DNA from 2 places in the Paraburkholderia sp. 22099 genome. Region 1 is predicted to be linked to the other one. Evidence: predicted binding sites of a transcription regulator. Region 1 holds the regulator's gene; the other holds the start of a gene.
The links. Region 1 encodes FNR, which switches genes on or off when oxygen is low (the NO sensors DNR and NnrR bind a similar motif). Its sites were predicted from a motif close to TTGATNNNNATCAA; they were not measured.
Positions count from the first base shown of each region.

Region 2: a site for FNR is predicted at 5,059-5,072, ahead of ACTJLC_RS10155 (universal stress protein). Genes of this name have one in related genera too.

Region 1 covers NZ_JBQEPU010000028.1:65,769-74,076, reverse strand. The annotation lists gene ACTJLC_RS23995 (universal stress protein) at 1-329, shown strand, start outside; gene ACTJLC_RS23990 (universal stress protein) at 326-1,153, shown strand; gene ACTJLC_RS23985 (PAS domain-containing sensor histidine kinase) at 1,432-2,778, shown strand; gene ACTJLC_RS23980 (response regulator transcription factor) at 2,775-3,422, shown strand; gene ACTJLC_RS23975 (response regulator) at 3,682-4,113, shown strand; gene fnr (fumarate/nitrate reduction transcriptional regulator Fnr) at 4,106-4,894, shown strand; partial or broken gene ACTJLC_RS23965 (zinc-dependent alcohol dehydrogenase family protein) at 4,979-5,964, opposite strand; gene ACTJLC_RS23960 (DUF1488 domain-containing protein) at 6,043-6,318, opposite strand; gene ACTJLC_RS23955 (cytochrome C) at 6,561-6,893, shown strand; gene ACTJLC_RS23950 (DUF3564 domain-containing protein) at 6,963-7,337, shown strand; gene ACTJLC_RS23945 (DUF2964 family protein) at 7,401-7,592, opposite strand.
Region 2 covers NZ_JBQEPU010000008.1:82,129-90,436, forward strand. The annotation lists gene ACTJLC_RS10120 (serine O-acetyltransferase) at 1-157, opposite strand, end outside; partial or broken gene ACTJLC_RS10125 (GDP-mannose 4,6-dehydratase) at 304-799, opposite strand; partial or broken gene ACTJLC_RS10130 (dihydrodipicolinate synthase family protein) at 784-873, shown strand; gene ACTJLC_RS10135 (H-NS histone family protein) at 892-1,203, opposite strand; gene ACTJLC_RS10140 (TetR/AcrR family transcriptional regulator) at 1,339-1,965, shown strand; gene ACTJLC_RS10145 (SUMF1/EgtB/PvdO family nonheme iron enzyme) at 2,032-3,336, opposite strand; gene ACTJLC_RS10150 (helix-turn-helix domain-containing protein) at 3,467-4,255, opposite strand; gene ACTJLC_RS10155 (universal stress protein) at 4,466-4,945, opposite strand; gene ACTJLC_RS10160 (FadR/GntR family transcriptional regulator) at 5,234-5,923, shown strand; gene ACTJLC_RS10165 (acyl-homoserine-lactone synthase) at 6,215-6,808, opposite strand; gene ACTJLC_RS10170 (hypothetical protein) at 6,962-7,279, shown strand; gene ACTJLC_RS10175 (helix-turn-helix transcriptional regulator) at 7,263-7,967, opposite strand; gene ACTJLC_RS10180 (hypothetical protein) at 8,004-8,246, opposite strand.

The sequences.
Region 1 (8,308 bases):
AAAGCGGGCGCGTGCTCGCCGACGCCGCCGCGCGGATGGCCAGCGCGGGCGTGAAAGGCTCGCCGCGCATGATCGAAACCGACCTGACGGGTGACGACATCGCGCACCGCATCCGGCTCGCCGCGGACGAGTTCGACGCCGACCTCGTGGTGATGGGCACGCACGGCCGGCGCGGCGTGCGGCGGCTGATGCTCGGCAGCGTCGCCGAACGTTTTGTGCGCATCGCCAACCGTCCGGTGCTGCTGATCTCCGCGCATTGCGCATCGCCCGCCGCGAGCGCGGCTGACGCCACCCAGCCCGCGAGCGAATCGGTCAAGGAGCCGTCATGAACTGCAAAACGCTGCTGGTGCATCTCGACGACAGCGCCCATGCCGCTGCCCGGCTCGACTATGCACTCGCGCTGGCCGCCCGCCACGACGCGCATCTGATCGGTCTGTATCTGGTCTGCGAAGACCCGGCCGGGCCGCTCTTCCTGCATGGAGAGGACATCTGGAGCGCCGGCCGCGAGGCGCAACGCAACGACAACCGCAAGCGCGCGCACGCGGCCTGCCTCGCCGCGGCGGATCGCGCCGGGCGCGGCGTCGAATGGCGCGCGCCGGAGGGCCCGCCGGGCGCGGCGGCGATTCTGCACGCACGCCACGCCGATCTGCTGATCCTCGGCCAGGACGATCCCGAAGATAGTAGCGCCTTTATCGCGCGCCACTTCGTCGAGGACGTGATCATGGAATCGGGCCGGCCGGCCATCGTGCTGCCGTATGCGGGCCCGGTCCGGCCGCACATGGACAACGTGATGATCGCGTGGGACGGCGGCCGCGAAAGCGCGCGGGCCGCGACCGATGCGCTGCCGCTCATTCGCCGCGCCAGTTTCGTCACCATCATCGAAGTTCAGCGCCATCCCCACTACGGCGAGCCGGCCTGCATCGACGTGGCCGCCTGGCTGGCGCGGCACGGCATCGAGGCAAGCTTCACGGCCACGCTGAAAGCGCCGGGCGTCGACACCGGCGCGATGCTGCTCGATGCGCTCACCGACCGCCATGTCGACCTGCTGGTGATGGGTGCGTACGGTCACGCGCGGGTGCAGGAGCGGCTCCTCGGCGGCGTCACGCGCAACGTGTTGCAGGCGATGACCGTGCCCGTGCTGATGTCGCATTGAGCGCCGCGTCGAGACGAAGCGGGTGCGCCGGCGCCCGCACCAGGGGAACCGGCAGGTCGCCGGCCTGCGCCGGCCGGCACTGGCCGGCACTGGCATGAAGCGGGCGTTTCACGGACAATGAACGCAAACACACACTTTCCGCGCGGTGTTTCCGCGGCCTGCGGCCACATGAATCACGGAATCACCCGGAACAAGCGTGTTTGCCGCGCGCACCGCTGCACCGACCTCGTCGGGCGGTGCGCCCCATTCTTGTCCGTTGTCATTCCAAAGAGGCGCACATGCCCGTTAGCGGTAAGACGCCCATGCCGCCCAGTGCCGTTCCACGCGAGCGCCTGGGCTCGCTGGCGGCCCGGCCCGCGGTCGCGGCCACGGCCGCGTTCGTCGTGACGCTGGCCGCGATGCTGGCGGCGCGGCGCTGGTTCGACCCGGTGTTGTTCATTTGCGTCGCCGCCGCCCTGCTTCTGGCCACGAGCGCGTTCCTGCTCGTGCGCGCGCGTCGCGACGGGTCGTCCGCACACAGCGAGGCAAGCCCCGGAAGCAGCCACGCCGGCGTGAACGAGGCTCGCATGATGGCGATCATCCGCTCCTCGATGGAAGCGGTCATCACCATCGACGAACAGCAGCGCATCGTCATCTTCAATCCGATGGCGGAACAGGTGTTCGGCTGTTCCGCCATGGACGCGATCGGCTCCTCGCTCGACCGCTTCATCCCGCAACGGTTTCGCGCGGCCCATTCGCGGCATGTCGAGCAGTTCGGCGAGACAGGCGTGTCGGACCGGCAGATGGGCAGGCAGCGGCTGTTATCGGGCTCGCGCGCCAACGGCGAGGAATTCCCGCTGGAGGCGTCGATCTCGCAGATCCGCGACGGCAACACGCGCCTTTACACGGTGATGCTGCGTGACGTCACGGAACGCGTCAAGGCGGAGCGCGCGCAGCAGCAGGCGCGCGAGGAGCTGCGCGAACTGTCGGCCAATTTGCAGAACATCCGCGAAGACGAGAAAACGCGCATCGCGCGCGAACTGCACGACGATCTCGGCCAGCAACTCACCGCGCTGAAAATGGACATCTCGTCGGTCGAACAGGCGCTGGATGCGTCGGCGAGCGCACCGGTGCGTGAACAACTGCAAGGCATGCGCCGGCTGATCGACATGACGGTGGCCTCGGTGCGGCGCATCGCCGCCGATCTGCGGCCGGTCATGCTCGACGACCTCGGGCTGATTCCCGCGATCGAATGGCTCGCGAACGACTTCACCAACCGCTACGGCATCGACGTGGAGCGCGACATCGAAACCGGCGACGCGCGCTTCACGCCGGCGGGCGCCACCGCGCTGTTCCGCATCGTGCAGGAAGCGCTCACCAATGTCGCGCGCCATGCCGACGCCACACTGGTCACGCTGAGCCTGCGCGCGGCGGAACAGACCTTCGTGCTGCGCATCGCCGACAACGGCCAGGGCGCGCAGCAGGCAGCCGAGCCGGCCGGCAAGTCGTTCGGCTTGCTCGGCGTGCGCGAACGCGCGCACATGCTCGGCGGCGCGGTCGACATTCATACCGCGCAAGGCGAAGGCTTCGTGCTGACCGTCACCATTCCGGCGGAAACCGTGCAAATGCAGGAGATGCAAACATGACCCGCGTCCTGATCGCCGACGACCATGCGCTGGTGCGCGACGGTCTGCGCCATATCCTGCAGGGCGCAAGCGGCTTCGAAGTGGTCGGCGAAGCGAACGACAGCCCGAGCACCGTCGCGCTGATCCGCGAGCGGGCCGCCGACGTGCTGGTGCTCGATCTGTCCATGCCCGGCCGCAACGGCGTCGAGTTGATCAAGCAGATCAAGGAGGAAAAGCCGACGCTGCGCATTCTCGTGCTGACCATGCACGCCGAGCAGCAATACGCGGTGCGCGCGTTCAAGGCCGGCGCGTCCGGTTATCTGACGAAAGAAAGCGCGAGCGCCGAGCTGGTGGCCGCCGTGACCAAGGTCGCCGCGGGCGGTGTCTACGTGAGCCTCGCGATGGCCGAGCGGTTCGCGCAGAGCCTGAACGAACCCACCGATCTGCTGCCGCATCAGCGTCTGTCCGATCGGGAATTCGACGTATTGAAGCGCATCGCCACCGGTCAGACGATCACCGAGATCGCGGCCGAACTGTGTGTGAGCGCCAAGACCGTGAGCACGTACAAGACGCGCATCCTCGAGAAAATGCAGATGCCGCACGATGCGGCGCTGGTGCGCTATGCGATGCGTCACAAGCTGGTCAGCGACGAGGACGACATCTGAACGCCCGCGCGGCTCGCATCGGCTTGCGGGTCACGACGCGCACGGACCCCGCCGCCGCGCGTTCCCGCTCTAACCTGCCGCGCCAGCCGCCCATTGCGCCCATTGCGCCCATTGCGCACTCCGTCCACTTAGCGCACTCGTCGATCCCCGCTCCACTCCACCCGCTGTAGGAAACGCCCTACAGCGCCTCCCTCTCGCCTACTCGAAGTTCATTCGACGCCGATTTCATTTAGATACGGCGCGACCGATACTTCGAGCCATGAACTCAAGCACTGACCACCCCGCCCTGCGCGTCTTTCTCGTCGACGATGCAGCATTGGTGCGGCACCGTATCGCCGCGCTGTTCGGCGCGCTCGACGGCGTCGAGATCGTCGGCGAAGCCGAGGAGCCCGGCGCGGCATTCGCGGGCATCGCCGCCGGCGCGGTCGATCTGGTCGTGACGGAACTGCATCTGAACGGCGGCACCGGCATGGAGTTGCTCGCTTTGCTTGCCCAACGCATGCCGCATGTGATCGTCATGGTGCTGACGAACCGTTCAGGCGCCTGGTTCCGGCGCGCATGCCTCGCGAGCGGCGCTCACTACTTTTTCGACAAGACCAGCGAATTCAATCTAGCGCGCAACGCGATCCAGCGGATCGCCGGCGAACATCGCGCGCGCACCCTTCCTCAACCTGGAGCACATCATGTCTGACGTTGCCGTCTATTCCGTCACGTCGCCCTCGCTTAAGACCCGGCAAGCCTCGCCCGCTCCCGCAGCCGAGCCGGCAACCGCGCGGGCGCCGCGCAACGACGCGGTACGTTGCACGGCCTGCTCGATGCGCTCCATCTGCATGCCGCAAGGGCTGACATCCGAGGAATTGCAACGGATGGAATCGCTCATCTGCCCGTCGCGGACCATCAAGCAGGGCGAGACCATCTACCGCGCGAACGATTCGTTTCAGAGCATCTATGCGGTGCGCGCCGGCTCGTTCAAGACGGTCGTCATGCATCGCGACGGCCGCGAGCAGGTGACCGGTTTTCATCTCGCCGGCGACTCGCTGGGGCTGGACGGAGTGTGCTCCGGCCACCATAGTTGCGACGCCGTGGCGCTCGAGGACAGCAAGGTCTGCATCATCCCGTTCCATCTGCTCGAAGCCATGTGCCGCGAGGTCAAGGCCGTCCAGCAGCACCTGCACCGGATGATGGGCGGCGAGATCGTGCGCGAGTCGTCACAGATGCTGTTGCTCGGCACCATGTCCGCCGATCAGCGGGTGGCGACGTTCCTGCTGAATATGTCGGACCGCCTGCGGCTGCGCGGGTATTCGCCGGCGGAATTTCATCTGCGCATGACACGCGAGGAAATCGGCAGCTACCTGGGCATCAAGCTCGAAACGGTGAGCCGGATGCTCTCCAAGTTCCAGCGCGACGGACTGGTCGACATACGCGGCAAGGATATCCGGATCGTGGATCACGCGGGCCTCGTGCGGGTGTGATTCCGGGTTTGATCCGCGGTGCGGTTCTCGCCCGAACGCACCGCAAAACGCGGGGCGACGCGGACCGCGCCCGAACCGCTCACGCTAGCGAATGCTGAGCACGGCCGCGCCCGTCAGTCTGCCGTCACGCAGGTCGCTCAGCGCGCGGTTGGCATCCGTCAGCGGATACGTCGTCGTTTCGATCGCGAGGCGCGTCTCGTCCGCGATGCGCATGAAGGCGAGCCCGTCGTCGCGGGTCAGATTGGCGACCGACACCACGCGCCGCTCGCCCCATAGGAACGCGTACGGGAACGACGGAATGTCGCTCATGTGAATTCCGCCGCACACCACCACACCGCCTTTCGCCACCGCTTGCAGAGCTTGCGGAACGAGCGCGCCGACCGGCGCGAACAGCAACGCGGCATCCAGTTCGTCGGGCGGCGTCTCATCGCTGCCGCCCGCCCAGGCCGCGCCGAGACGCAGCGCGAGTTGCCGGGCCGCATCGTCGCCCGGACGCGTCAACGCGTACACCGTGCGCTGCTGATGACGCGCGACCTGCGCGACGATATGCGCCGCCGCGCCGAAACGTAGATGCCGATCCGCCGCGCGTCGCCCGCCATGCTCAAGGTGCGATAGCCGATCAGGCCGGCGCACAGCAGCGGCGCCGCCTCGATATCCGTGTAGTGCTCCGGCAGATGAAAGCAGTAGCGGCTGTCGGCGACGGTGCGCTCGGCGTAACCGCCGTCGATCGTATAACCGGTGAAGCCGGCCTCGTCGCAGAGATTTTCCCGCGCCGACAGGCAGTAGCGGCAATGCCCGCAGGTGCGGCCCACCCACGGCACCCCCACCCGGTCGCCGACGGCGAAGCCCGTCACGCCCGCGCCGAGTTCGGCCACCGTGCCGACGATTTCATGGCCCGGAATCACGGGCTGTTTCGGGTGCTCCAACTCATGGTCGATCAGATGGAGATCGGTGCGGCACACGCCGCAGGTATGCACATCGATCAGGATCTGCCCAGGGCCTGGCGTCGGATCAGGCATATCCCGCTCACGCAGCGACGACGCGCTGCCGTCGAATACCATCGCACGCATCAGGGTCTCCTCGAAGGTGGCGGCCGGCGCATCCGAACGCATTGAAACAGGCCGCACGCCCGGCCGCCTCACGCGAAGTCAGTCGCAAAAGCGGAAATACCCGCTGTGCATGAGCACCGGCTTGGCGCCGATTTCGTTCAGCAGTTGCCTTGCCGCGTGTTCGATCGGATGCCGGTTCGAGTCGAATGCGGCGATCAGATCGTCCTCACGCAGCGACGCGGCGCCAAAATGATCCTCGAGCGCTTCCGCGGTGATCGCGCACTGCACGCGCACGCCATCCACCTCGGCCGGAAACGCGACGACGAGATCGCGCGCGCAATATTCCGGACGTTCCTCGGGAAAATGAATCTTCATCATCACCACCTGGTTCCTTGCGCAGGATGCGAGGCTTAAGCGGCGTCTCCGCCCACCCGCGCATCGCGCACCACGCGTCGAGGCGGCCCGGTCCGTGGGTCGCGTCGCCCCGCCTGTCATCAGCATAGGAGCCTGGCGCGATTCGTCAAACTCAGGCCCTGCGTCCTCGTTGACCGAGGTCAATCGCACCCGGATCACCGCCCTTACACTGGACTCATCCCCGTCGCAAAGGAGCGCGTGCCATGAACGTCCTGTCCAGAAACAGTCTGGTGGCATGTGCCGGGTTCGTGCTGGCCGCCGCCGCGCACGCCGCGCCGGAGCCGGCCGCGCTGGTCGATCAGCATCACTGCATGTTTTGCCACACGCGCGATGCGCCGTTCCTCGCGCCGTCGTTTCAGCAGATCGCCGAGCGCTACCGCGACGTGCCGAATGCGCAGTTCATGCTCGAACACAAACTGCGGCTCGGCGGCAAGGCGCATTGGGGCGATACGCCGATGCCGCTGCCGGCCGATCGCGGCGGCCCGCTGTCCCCGGAGGACGCGCACACGCTGGTGCAGTGGGTGTTGAGTCAATGACCCGCTTTTGAATCATGACTTCCGCGGTCTGCTCCGCCTGAACCGGACCGCCTGTTTCGGAGAATTTTCATGCGCCTCACTGTCCACCTCGACGCCTTCGACTGCACCCACCCAATGGCATTTGCAATCCTCTGGCTGGACAAGGACACGCGGCAATGGTCGCGCGAAGGCCACCACGGGCTCGATCTGCCCGAATGGGGCACGCTGCAGGTGGATGGCGGCAATACCCTTATGTGCGGTCCGCGCGACGCGACGCCCCTCTGCGTGCTCGAAGGCCTGGATCTGAAAGACTGCAGCGGGCCGTTCGAAGGCGAGACCGGACGCGCACAGTGCTGCGCGGAACGCGACCGCCTCCTGATGACCGGCCACTGGCATGTGCAGTGTGTCGACAACGAGCAGGCGCAGCCCGAACACGGCTTGTTCGCTGCCGGCGAAGAAGCGTAAAGCGCCGGCTGGCGCCGACCACCCGCTCGCGGCGCGGTGACGATCGCCGCGCTTATCCTACGTTTACGTATCGCCGTTGCGCATCGGATTGAGCAAGAGCACAAAGCACGCGACGCCGCCAATCACGGCCGCGACACCGTAGTGGAAGAACTGCGGCGCATCGAACAGCAAACCGCGGATCGACGCAGCAATGCCCGCCAACGCCACGAATACGGCAATGGCCGAAAAAACGATTCTGCTTTCTGAGCGGACCATGATGCCCTCCACGGAGCCTGGACGGAGTGATGAAGACATCATCGCTCTCGCGGGCTGATTTCGCTTGACCGATATCAACATAGTCGGCATGCGCCGGAAAGAACGCGAAACCGGCAGGCCATGGCGTCTCCCCGATGACCCTCACGAAGCTCGATGCGATCGTCGCATGCGGAGCAATTGGCCGCTTTTCCGTGTAAGGCAATCCTGATTCCCATATAGGGAATCCCTGTTTTTTTCATTGCGCCTTTGTATTAATGCAATTGAAAACCGGCGACCGGCCCGATCCAATAAAATAGCGCCCGGCTTTGCTCTTCAGAACCCCTCGTCGTGGCCGTATACCTTGGATACGCGCTTGGGATACGCGCCTCTTATCGCTCGACAGGATTGGAGCGATATCCGAATTCCATTCATCGCAGCAGCACGAGCCGCGCATTCATGTAAGCGAATGGAAAGCGAATGCCGGCAAATCAGTTTTATACGAATTAACGCGTATGTCGCAAATCGCGAGTCACTAAACCGCAGCACGAATAAGCCACGATGATGTCGTTCGCCGGCGCATGCCGGCAACACGGATCGCGGCCGCAAGAGCAAACGTTTGCCAACCATCGGCGGCCACCGCAAGGGTTCATGAACCCACCCCGGAGCCGTCCCAATCAGGAGCGGAGAAGCGCATGAAGCGGGCGAAATCGAGCAAGGCCGTTGCACCAGAGGCACAC
Region 2 (8,308 bases), on a different contig from region 1:
CCAGGCGAAACCAGAACATGTAGTTGAAGCCCTCGTTGCCAATGAACTTCCTCATGAAGCATTTCAAGTCGATTCGCCCCGCCACGCGAAAGAGGTCGCTTTTTATCAGTTCAATAGTTGTTTTCATCGTTTTTGGCAACCGTTGAAAAGTCTTCACCTCCGGTACCTTATACCCATTCGACGCCAGGATATGTGAGGTACAAAACCATCCGTGGGAAGTAAAAGCGGGCCCCTGCCCCCTGGCGTAACGAGCATGCGGCGAATCCATTTGCGGCGAATCGCACCATCGGTACAGCAAGGAACTCAACCACGTTGCCCGGCATTCCGTAGCGCCGACGACCCATTCAGGTGCCATTCCAGCGTTCTTGCTATCCCTGTTTCACAGCTCTCGATCGCACGCCGATCGGACGCCATTGCAGTTCGCGCATCATCTTGCTCGCATCGATCGCGTAGCGCCAATCATGACCAGGGCGGTCGGCGACGAATTTCACGAGACGCGCATGCGGCGCTCCGTCGGGTCGAGCCGGTCCATCAGCGTGCAGATGAGCGCCACGATATCGACGTTTCTCCATTCGTTGCACCCCCGACGTTATAGGTTTCTCCCACCGTCGCGGATGTTGGAGCCATTGCCGCACACCGGAATATCGGCTCCCTCGAGGCAGCGCCTGACGACGGTCGGGATGAATTTCTCTTCATGCTGGTAGGGGCCGTAGTTGTTCGAGCAATGAGTGGTCGATACCGGCAGGCCAAAGGTATGGAAGTAGGCGCGCACCAGGTGATCGGCGCCGGCCGCTTGCGCCACTTCATCCGGCCACCCGGCAGAGCCTCGTCGAGATCGCCCGGCGCCTCGGCGCACTCGTCTTGCGGTGGGCTCACCAGGACCGGCCACGGCTAGTCCGATTCGGCGTCGTCGGACGGCTTGACCAGAAAATCGTTGTAGCTCCGGTTCCGGATCCAGGACGGCGCGCGGCCGCGGCCGCTCCAGGTGGCACCGGTCACGGGGTCCTGGTATTTCATCTGAAGCGGTTTGGTGTTGTAGGTGCCTCGCCGGTCGACGCGTAACTGGTTAGGCACGAGGTTGAAGAAGTTCATGACCTGGCGGACGTGTTCGATAGCCGCGTTCTGCTCCTGCTGCCAGGCAACCGATATCCGCTCATCGAGTTGCGCGAGTTGCTGCTTCAGCATCTTTACCCTGCTGCTCATGTTCTCTTTCCGTAATACATGACCAAGTTGTCGCCAGAGTCCGATAACCACACTGTGAGATTTCAAGTGAGATGTGAAATGCAATCGTAATACTATCGAGTTGAATTTTAAATATCAACTGATATCCTTCCGGCCATGTACACGGCGACCAAACCCCAGCGGCTGAGCCGCGAAGAAAGTCGATTGCAGACTCGGGCAGATTTGCTTGCTGCGGCGAAGCGGCTGTTTGTCGAGAAAGGTTTCGGCGGTACGTCTCTCAGGGATATCGCGGCCGAGGCAGGTTATACGCAGGGCGCTTTCTATTCGAACTTCGCGAGCAAGGAAGATCTGTTCGTGGAACTGATGCGAGAGCGGTCGAGGACGCAAGTGAGCGACATTGGCCGAACGCTGAGCGACCCGTCTGCGTCTGCGGACGACATATTGAACGCGTTGGAGGTCTGGGCGCAGACGCTCGATGCAGAGCCCGAATGGTCTGTGTTGGGCGTTGAATTCAAGCTTCAGGGACGCCGCAACCCCGTTTTTGCAACGGCCTCACAGGCGCTGCTGGACGCGCATCGTGATGGCCTTGCCTATTGCATCGGGCAGATTTTCGCCAGGCTGGAAAAAGTGCCGCCCGAATCGCCGACCGTATTGGCGGCGGCCTTCATGGGTCTCTCACAAGGCCTCGCGCTGCAGCGGTCGATGCTGGCCGAGGCGCCCATTGGACACATGATCATGGTGTTCCTGCGCAGCCTGTTGGCCGCGGCGCCGCGGGTGCGCTGATCTGCAAGAATAAGTTTCGTTAAAGCGGAAGCCGGAGTTTGTTTCCAACTTCCGCTTGATGAGTCATCACCTCACGCACCGGAACCCCGCATACACATGCTGATAATGCGGCTGAAACCAGTTGCGGAACGCCGGTCGCAACATGCACCGCGCGGTGCGCGACGACCCGCCCTTGATCACGTAGTGCTGCCCGTCGAAAAAGTTGGCCGAATAGCCGGGATAAAACGGAAACGCTTCAAACCCCGGCAGTGCGTCGAACAGCGTCGACGTCCATTCCCAGCCATTCCCGAATTGACCTTCGACACCGAACGCGCTGACGTTATCCGGATACGCATCGACCGGCTGCGGGTCCCAACTGCGAAAATCGAAATTGCCCGACGCGGCATGCGGCGCACCCTGCGCCGCGCGTTGCCATTGCGCCTCCGTGGGCAGCGCCTTGCCGGTCCAGCGTGCGTAGGCGCTCGCTTCGGCGTGGCTCACGTAGACGGGCCAGTCGAGCGGCAGCGGCACTTCATCGAACATCGTGCGCAGCATCCATGCGCCTTGATCTCCGTCGGGCCGCGACCAGCAGGCGGGGTGCTCGATCTGCTCGGCTTGCCTCCACGCCCAATCGTTATCCGACCACCATTCGCGCTCGCGATAGCCGCCTGCCTCGATGAACTCGCGAAACGCGCCGTTCGTCACCATGTAGCGATCGATCTCGAAGGCGGGCACGTCGACGCGCATTTCGCCGAACTCGTTGTCCCAGCCGAAGCGGCCGCCGTCGCGCGGCATGCCGAGCAGCGCGGCGCCGGCCGGCACGCCGACCATCGAAGACAATTCGCCGCCGCGTTCGCCACGTGTGCGTACCGGCTCGCGCAAGTCCGTGACCTTCTGTTCGAGCGGTAGCTGATGCAGCATGTACGCAAGCGTTTCGGCATGCATCAACCGATGCTCGATCGCGACATTCAGCAACTGCTCCGACGCGTCGGCTTGCGTGCCGCCGCGGCCGACACGCGCCGAGTCGGTCAGCGCATCGAGCTCGCGGTCGATCTGTTCGCGCGCGCGCGAACCATATGCGCGCACCGTGTCGAGCGACGGCCAGTCGCCTGGCTGATCGGTCGGAAAACCGCCGTCGACGGGGTCGATGCCGAAAGCAAAGAGCTGATCGAGCCGCGGGTCGAACGCCGGCAGATCGCACAAACGCTGATCGAACAGATTGCGATCGAACGCTTCCAGATGGCCGATGTAAAACACGATCCGGTGGCGCTCACGGATCGGCCGTTCGTACAGAAACTCGGGTTTGACGATGGAAAGCAATGCGTCGGTGACTTGACGCGCGTCGATCAGACGCTGGACGAGCGGATGGTGCGGGGCGGGGTCGCGATTCATTTCGCCGGGTCTCCTTGCGGGGGACGGACTAAGACTGTACCCGGTCGCAGCAGCCATGCCAAGGCGAAAGCGCGCTGAAAAAGCATGTGGACGGGGGTCCGGCGGCGCGAGCCAGTCCCCGGCTCGCGGCTCAGACCTGCCTCAATCCTTCGAAATCGACGATGCGGATGCGCTTGCCTTGCGTGTCGATCAGGCCACGCTTTTGAAATCTTGACAGGGTGCGGCTCACGGTTTCGAGCGTCATGCCGAGGTAGCTGCCCATGTCCTCGCGCGTCATGCGCAAGTTGAATTCCGCCGATGAATAGCCCCGCTGCGCATTGCGCTCGGAAACGTCGAGCAGGAACGCGGCGACACGTTCGTCCGCCGACAGCGAGCCGAGCACCATCATCTGCGCGGCCTCGCGCACGATCTGCTCGCCGAGCAGCTTATGCAAACGCTCCTGCATCGGGCCGCTTTCGCGGCACAACGATTTGAGGGCGTCGTACGGGACGATGCAAACGGTGCTGTCTTCGAGCGCGAGCGCGCTGCATGCATGCACGTCGTCGCTGATGCCGTCGAGACCGAGCGCCTCGCCCGCGATGCGCAGGCCGGTCACCTGATCGCGGCCGTCACGATGCGCCATGACGGTTTTCATCGAGCCGGAGCGCACGGCGTAAATGTTGTCGAAGCGGTCGCCGCTGCGATACAGCGCTTCGCCGCGCCGCACGGAGCGCGCGGCGCAGATCAGCGTTTCGAGCTTCGACAGTTCGGCGGACGACAAACCTTGAGGCATGCAGAGCTGCCGCATCGCACAGCTCGAACAGCGCGTGGCGGTGCGCGCGGTCGCCCTCGGCGGCGCGATGTGGCGGCCGCGCAGCGGCGATTGCGCGGCGGGTTCGGCACTGCCGGTGGAGCGAGCAGCAACGGTGGGAGTCAGCATGTTCGGCAGCCATTGATCGGGATGACAACGGATTGTCCCACCGGCCATGCGCGCCGCTTAGCGGCAAAACGACGCGTTCGCACGGTCAGGTCGCTTGCGCGACGTCACGCTGTTTGGCGTCGCGAATTGCCGCGCGTCGTGAGAAGGCGGAGCTCGCGGCTCTAGCCGTCGACGCAGCGCCGCCGCACTCGTGATGCGCCGCGAAGCGCGTCACGACGCCGAGCCGGTGTCCTTGCTTTCCTTGGCCGCGGCGGATGGGATCAGCAGCACGGGCAAGCTCGCTTGCCGTACGCAACGCTCGGCCACGCTGCCGAGAATCAGACGCTGGAAACCGCGCCTGCCGTGCGTGCCCATCACCAGCAGATCGGCGTTGAAATCGGCGGCCGCCTTCAGCACGACCGCGGAAACGTCGTCGAGCGACGACGCTTCGGTTACCACGAGTTCGCCCTTCACGCCTTGCGCGGCCATGAACCTGGCGAACTCCGCGCCGAGTTCCTTGCCTTCGTCGATGAGACGATTGCGCAGAACCGAAGGGTCGTAGCCCGGCGCTTCGAAGTACAACGGCGTGTTCTCGACCACATACAACGGCTGCAAAACCGCACCCGAGGATTTGGCGAGCGCGAGCGCTGCTTCGAACGCACGGCGCGAGGTCTGGCTGCCATCGACCGCTACAAGGATGCGTTGGTACATATCGACTCCGTGTCAGAAGGATTCGGATTGCCACAGCCGCTTGGCGGACCGGGCGGCTTGACGGTGCGTGACCGCTTCGAGCTTTAATGATCGCTGAAAAACGGCCATGCGGCCGGATGTAAATCAAACACTTGTCAAATTCGACGCCGCCGCTGCCTGACGCGAGAGCGCCGTGCAGCAAGCACTGGCGGCCATCATCGCAATCCATGACGCATATCGCCGGCTAGGGCGAAACATGATTTGCCTTACAATCGAAACCTACTCAGACAAGCTGCTTCAGCCCCGCTGATGAACGAGCGCAAAACGACGGGCTTGCCCGACAAAATCTACGGCGACATCCTCAATCGCATTCTCGAAGGCGAATACAAGGAAGGCGAACGGCTGCCCACCGAGCATGCGTTGGCCGAACGCTTTGCGACGTCGCGGCCGACCGTGCGCGAAGCCCTGGCGCGCTTGCGGGCGGACGGCATCATCATGACGCGGCATGGTTCGGGCACCACGGTCGCGCGGCGGCCCGATCCGGATGTGCGCCGTTTCGCGCCGCTCGAAACGCTGTCCGACATCCGCCGCTGCTATGAGTTTCGTATCGTGACGGAAGCGGGCGCGGCGGAGCAGGCGGCGCTCAAGGCCGACGCCGACGACATCGCCGCGATCCAGCACGCGTGGGAGCAACTGGAGCGCATCATCGAAACACGGGGTATCGGCGCAAAGGACGACTTCATGTTCCACCTGGCGGTGGCGCGCGCATCGAAGAATCCGTTTTTCATCACGGTCATGTCGTTTATCGAAGAGCAAATCGTGTTCAGCATGAACCTGTCGCGCAATCTGTCGCTCGTGAAAACGGTGGAGCGCCAACGGCTCGTGCAGGCCGAGCATATGGCGGTGCTCGATGCGATTCGCCGTAAGGACGCGCCCGCGGCCGGAAGGGCGATGCGGGCGCATCTCGAGAATGCGCTGGAGCGGATGTTCGGCTCCTAGGCTGGGACGATCGCGTGCTTCACCGCAGTGTTTCGGGCGGAGCATGGAGCGGCACTGCGTCGCCGCACCATCGGGCCGTCCAGTTCCCGGCCCGGGGCGTGCGATTTGCCCGCTTGGTTGCCACCAAGCGGGCACGACCAAGCGGCCACCAAGCGGCCACCAAGCGGCCACCAAGCGGCCACCAAGCGGCCACCAAGCAGCCACCAAGCAGCCACCAAGCAGCCACCAAGCAGCCACCAAGCAGCCACCAAGCAGCCACCAAGCAGCCACCAAGCAGCCACTAAGCAGCCACTAAGCAGCGGCGGCGATCGGCCCGAACAGCGCGGTACGGGTTTTCGGACTCACCGCGATGTCCAGCGCCACGGCCCGCTCCACACCGATCTGCAACGGCGCGCCGAGCCGGCTGATCTCGATGCCGGTCTTGCGCAGCAGCCGTTCGATCGGCGTCGTCGTCACCGTGACGTAGCGCGTGATGCCCATGCGGTCCGCGAACGTGACGAGCTCGTGAATCGCCTGCATGGTCACATCGGCAAAGCCGAACGACTGCTCCTCGCCGCTGGTTTCGATCGCGAAGCGGCTCAGTTCCCAGATGTGCCTGCCGACCGGCGCCTCCGCGCCGTGCAGCAATTGCGGGAACGTGTCCTTGAGCATGTTGGGGCCTTCGGTGGGCATCAGGCGCCAACAGCCGCGCACCTGCCGGTCCTCGCCTTGAATCAGCATGTAATGCGGCCCGAGTGCGTCGTAGCCGTCTATTTCCATGCCCGCGATGGTGGGGATGTCCCATCCCAGACGCCCGTGAAAAACGCGGGCTCGTAGACGGTACATTTCGTTGATGTCGGCGTTGTCGAATTCCTGCCGCATTCCAATCCGGATTGCTGTTTGCATGACGTTCTCCTGAACGTGTTGGGGTACCCAATACGCAGGAAAACTTATGCATTCTGAATCTTTGCGCTACCTACCTACCTGGATAGGTGTGCATGCTTATCGGATAACGCAGAATTCGAGACAGCATCTGCACATAACCGACGGGACACGACAATGGAACTCCTCGAAAATCACTGGAAACCGCAAACCGATATTCAAACGCGCCCCGCGCAGGCTCCCTCGGCCGTGGACCGCGTTTTGATCATTGCTTACCGCAAAAAGAAAAAAGAGAGCCAGCGCCGTTTCTGGGCGCGCTTCGGCGTGACGCAGTCGCGCGGCAGCCGGTTCGAATCGGGCGCTGAGATTCCGGCGCCGGTCTCGATCCTGCTGGGTCTGTACTTCACGAAAACCGTGTCCGACGCGGATCTCGGCCGGGCCGAACGGGTGCTGTATAGCCGCGACGCGGCCGCATTGTTCAACCCGGGTCAATAAGCCCGAGCTGCGCCGCAATCACGGCCGCCGCGCGGCGCGAATTCACACCGAATTTCGTCCTGATGTTTTTCATATGGAAGTTCACCACGGCTTCCGAACAGTTCAGGATGTGGGAGATTTCCCATGTGGATTTACCGCGCGCGGTCCATTTCAGACATTCACGTTCACGCGGCGTGAGTTTGGGCAATAAGGTCTGAGTGTGGGTATTCAAATGGCGCTGGGCGGTGTCGATCACCAGATCGCGCAATAACACCAGGTTCGGCAACGCAACGTCGATATGACGCCAGAAGGCGTCGGTCGGGTTGCTGTCGTTGACGAAGCACATCATGCCGGCTTGCTGGTTGGGTCCGTGAATCGGCAACGTCACCCCGGCGCGCAGGCCATGCCCGCGGGCTTCCTCGTACATTGACTGCTGCTCGGCGGTAGTAAAAATGTCCGGCGACCAGATCAATGGCGTGGCGCGTGTCGCGCAATGGCTGACGGTCGGGTCGATGTGAGCCAGTCCCTGATCGTCATAGGCGCGGCGCCATGCCGGCGCATAGGTGCTGCGCACGTAGGCGTCTTCCAGGCGCATGGTCGGGCGCGGCAGCATCGCGATCAAAAGCCTGTCGAAACCCCATGTTTCGGCAAGGCCGACAATCGCGCTGAACCATTCCGCTTCGTCGACGGCGTTCTGCAGCGGCGCCATCTGCTCGATAAAGTGTAACGGCAATTTTCAACTCTCTCAGGCTCGCAACGTCTCGTTGCGGTTTAATTGCGGTACGGTATTCCGTCCGGCTGTTTTGTATTCACAATCTAACACTAAAAATAACTTCGCAAAGCCGACATCTAATGTGCATAAAGGCGTTGCGAGGGGCGGCCAGGGAGCGAATGAAACGCAGCCCATGCGAAATTCCCTGAACGCCACGAGGAATCCCAGCCGATAAAAGTGGTGAAACTCTTCGCGGCAACCGGTCTGTTTTTTCATCGGCCTGCATTATTAGCTAATTCAGGCTAATAACCCTCTTCATAATCGGGCGATACCTGCCC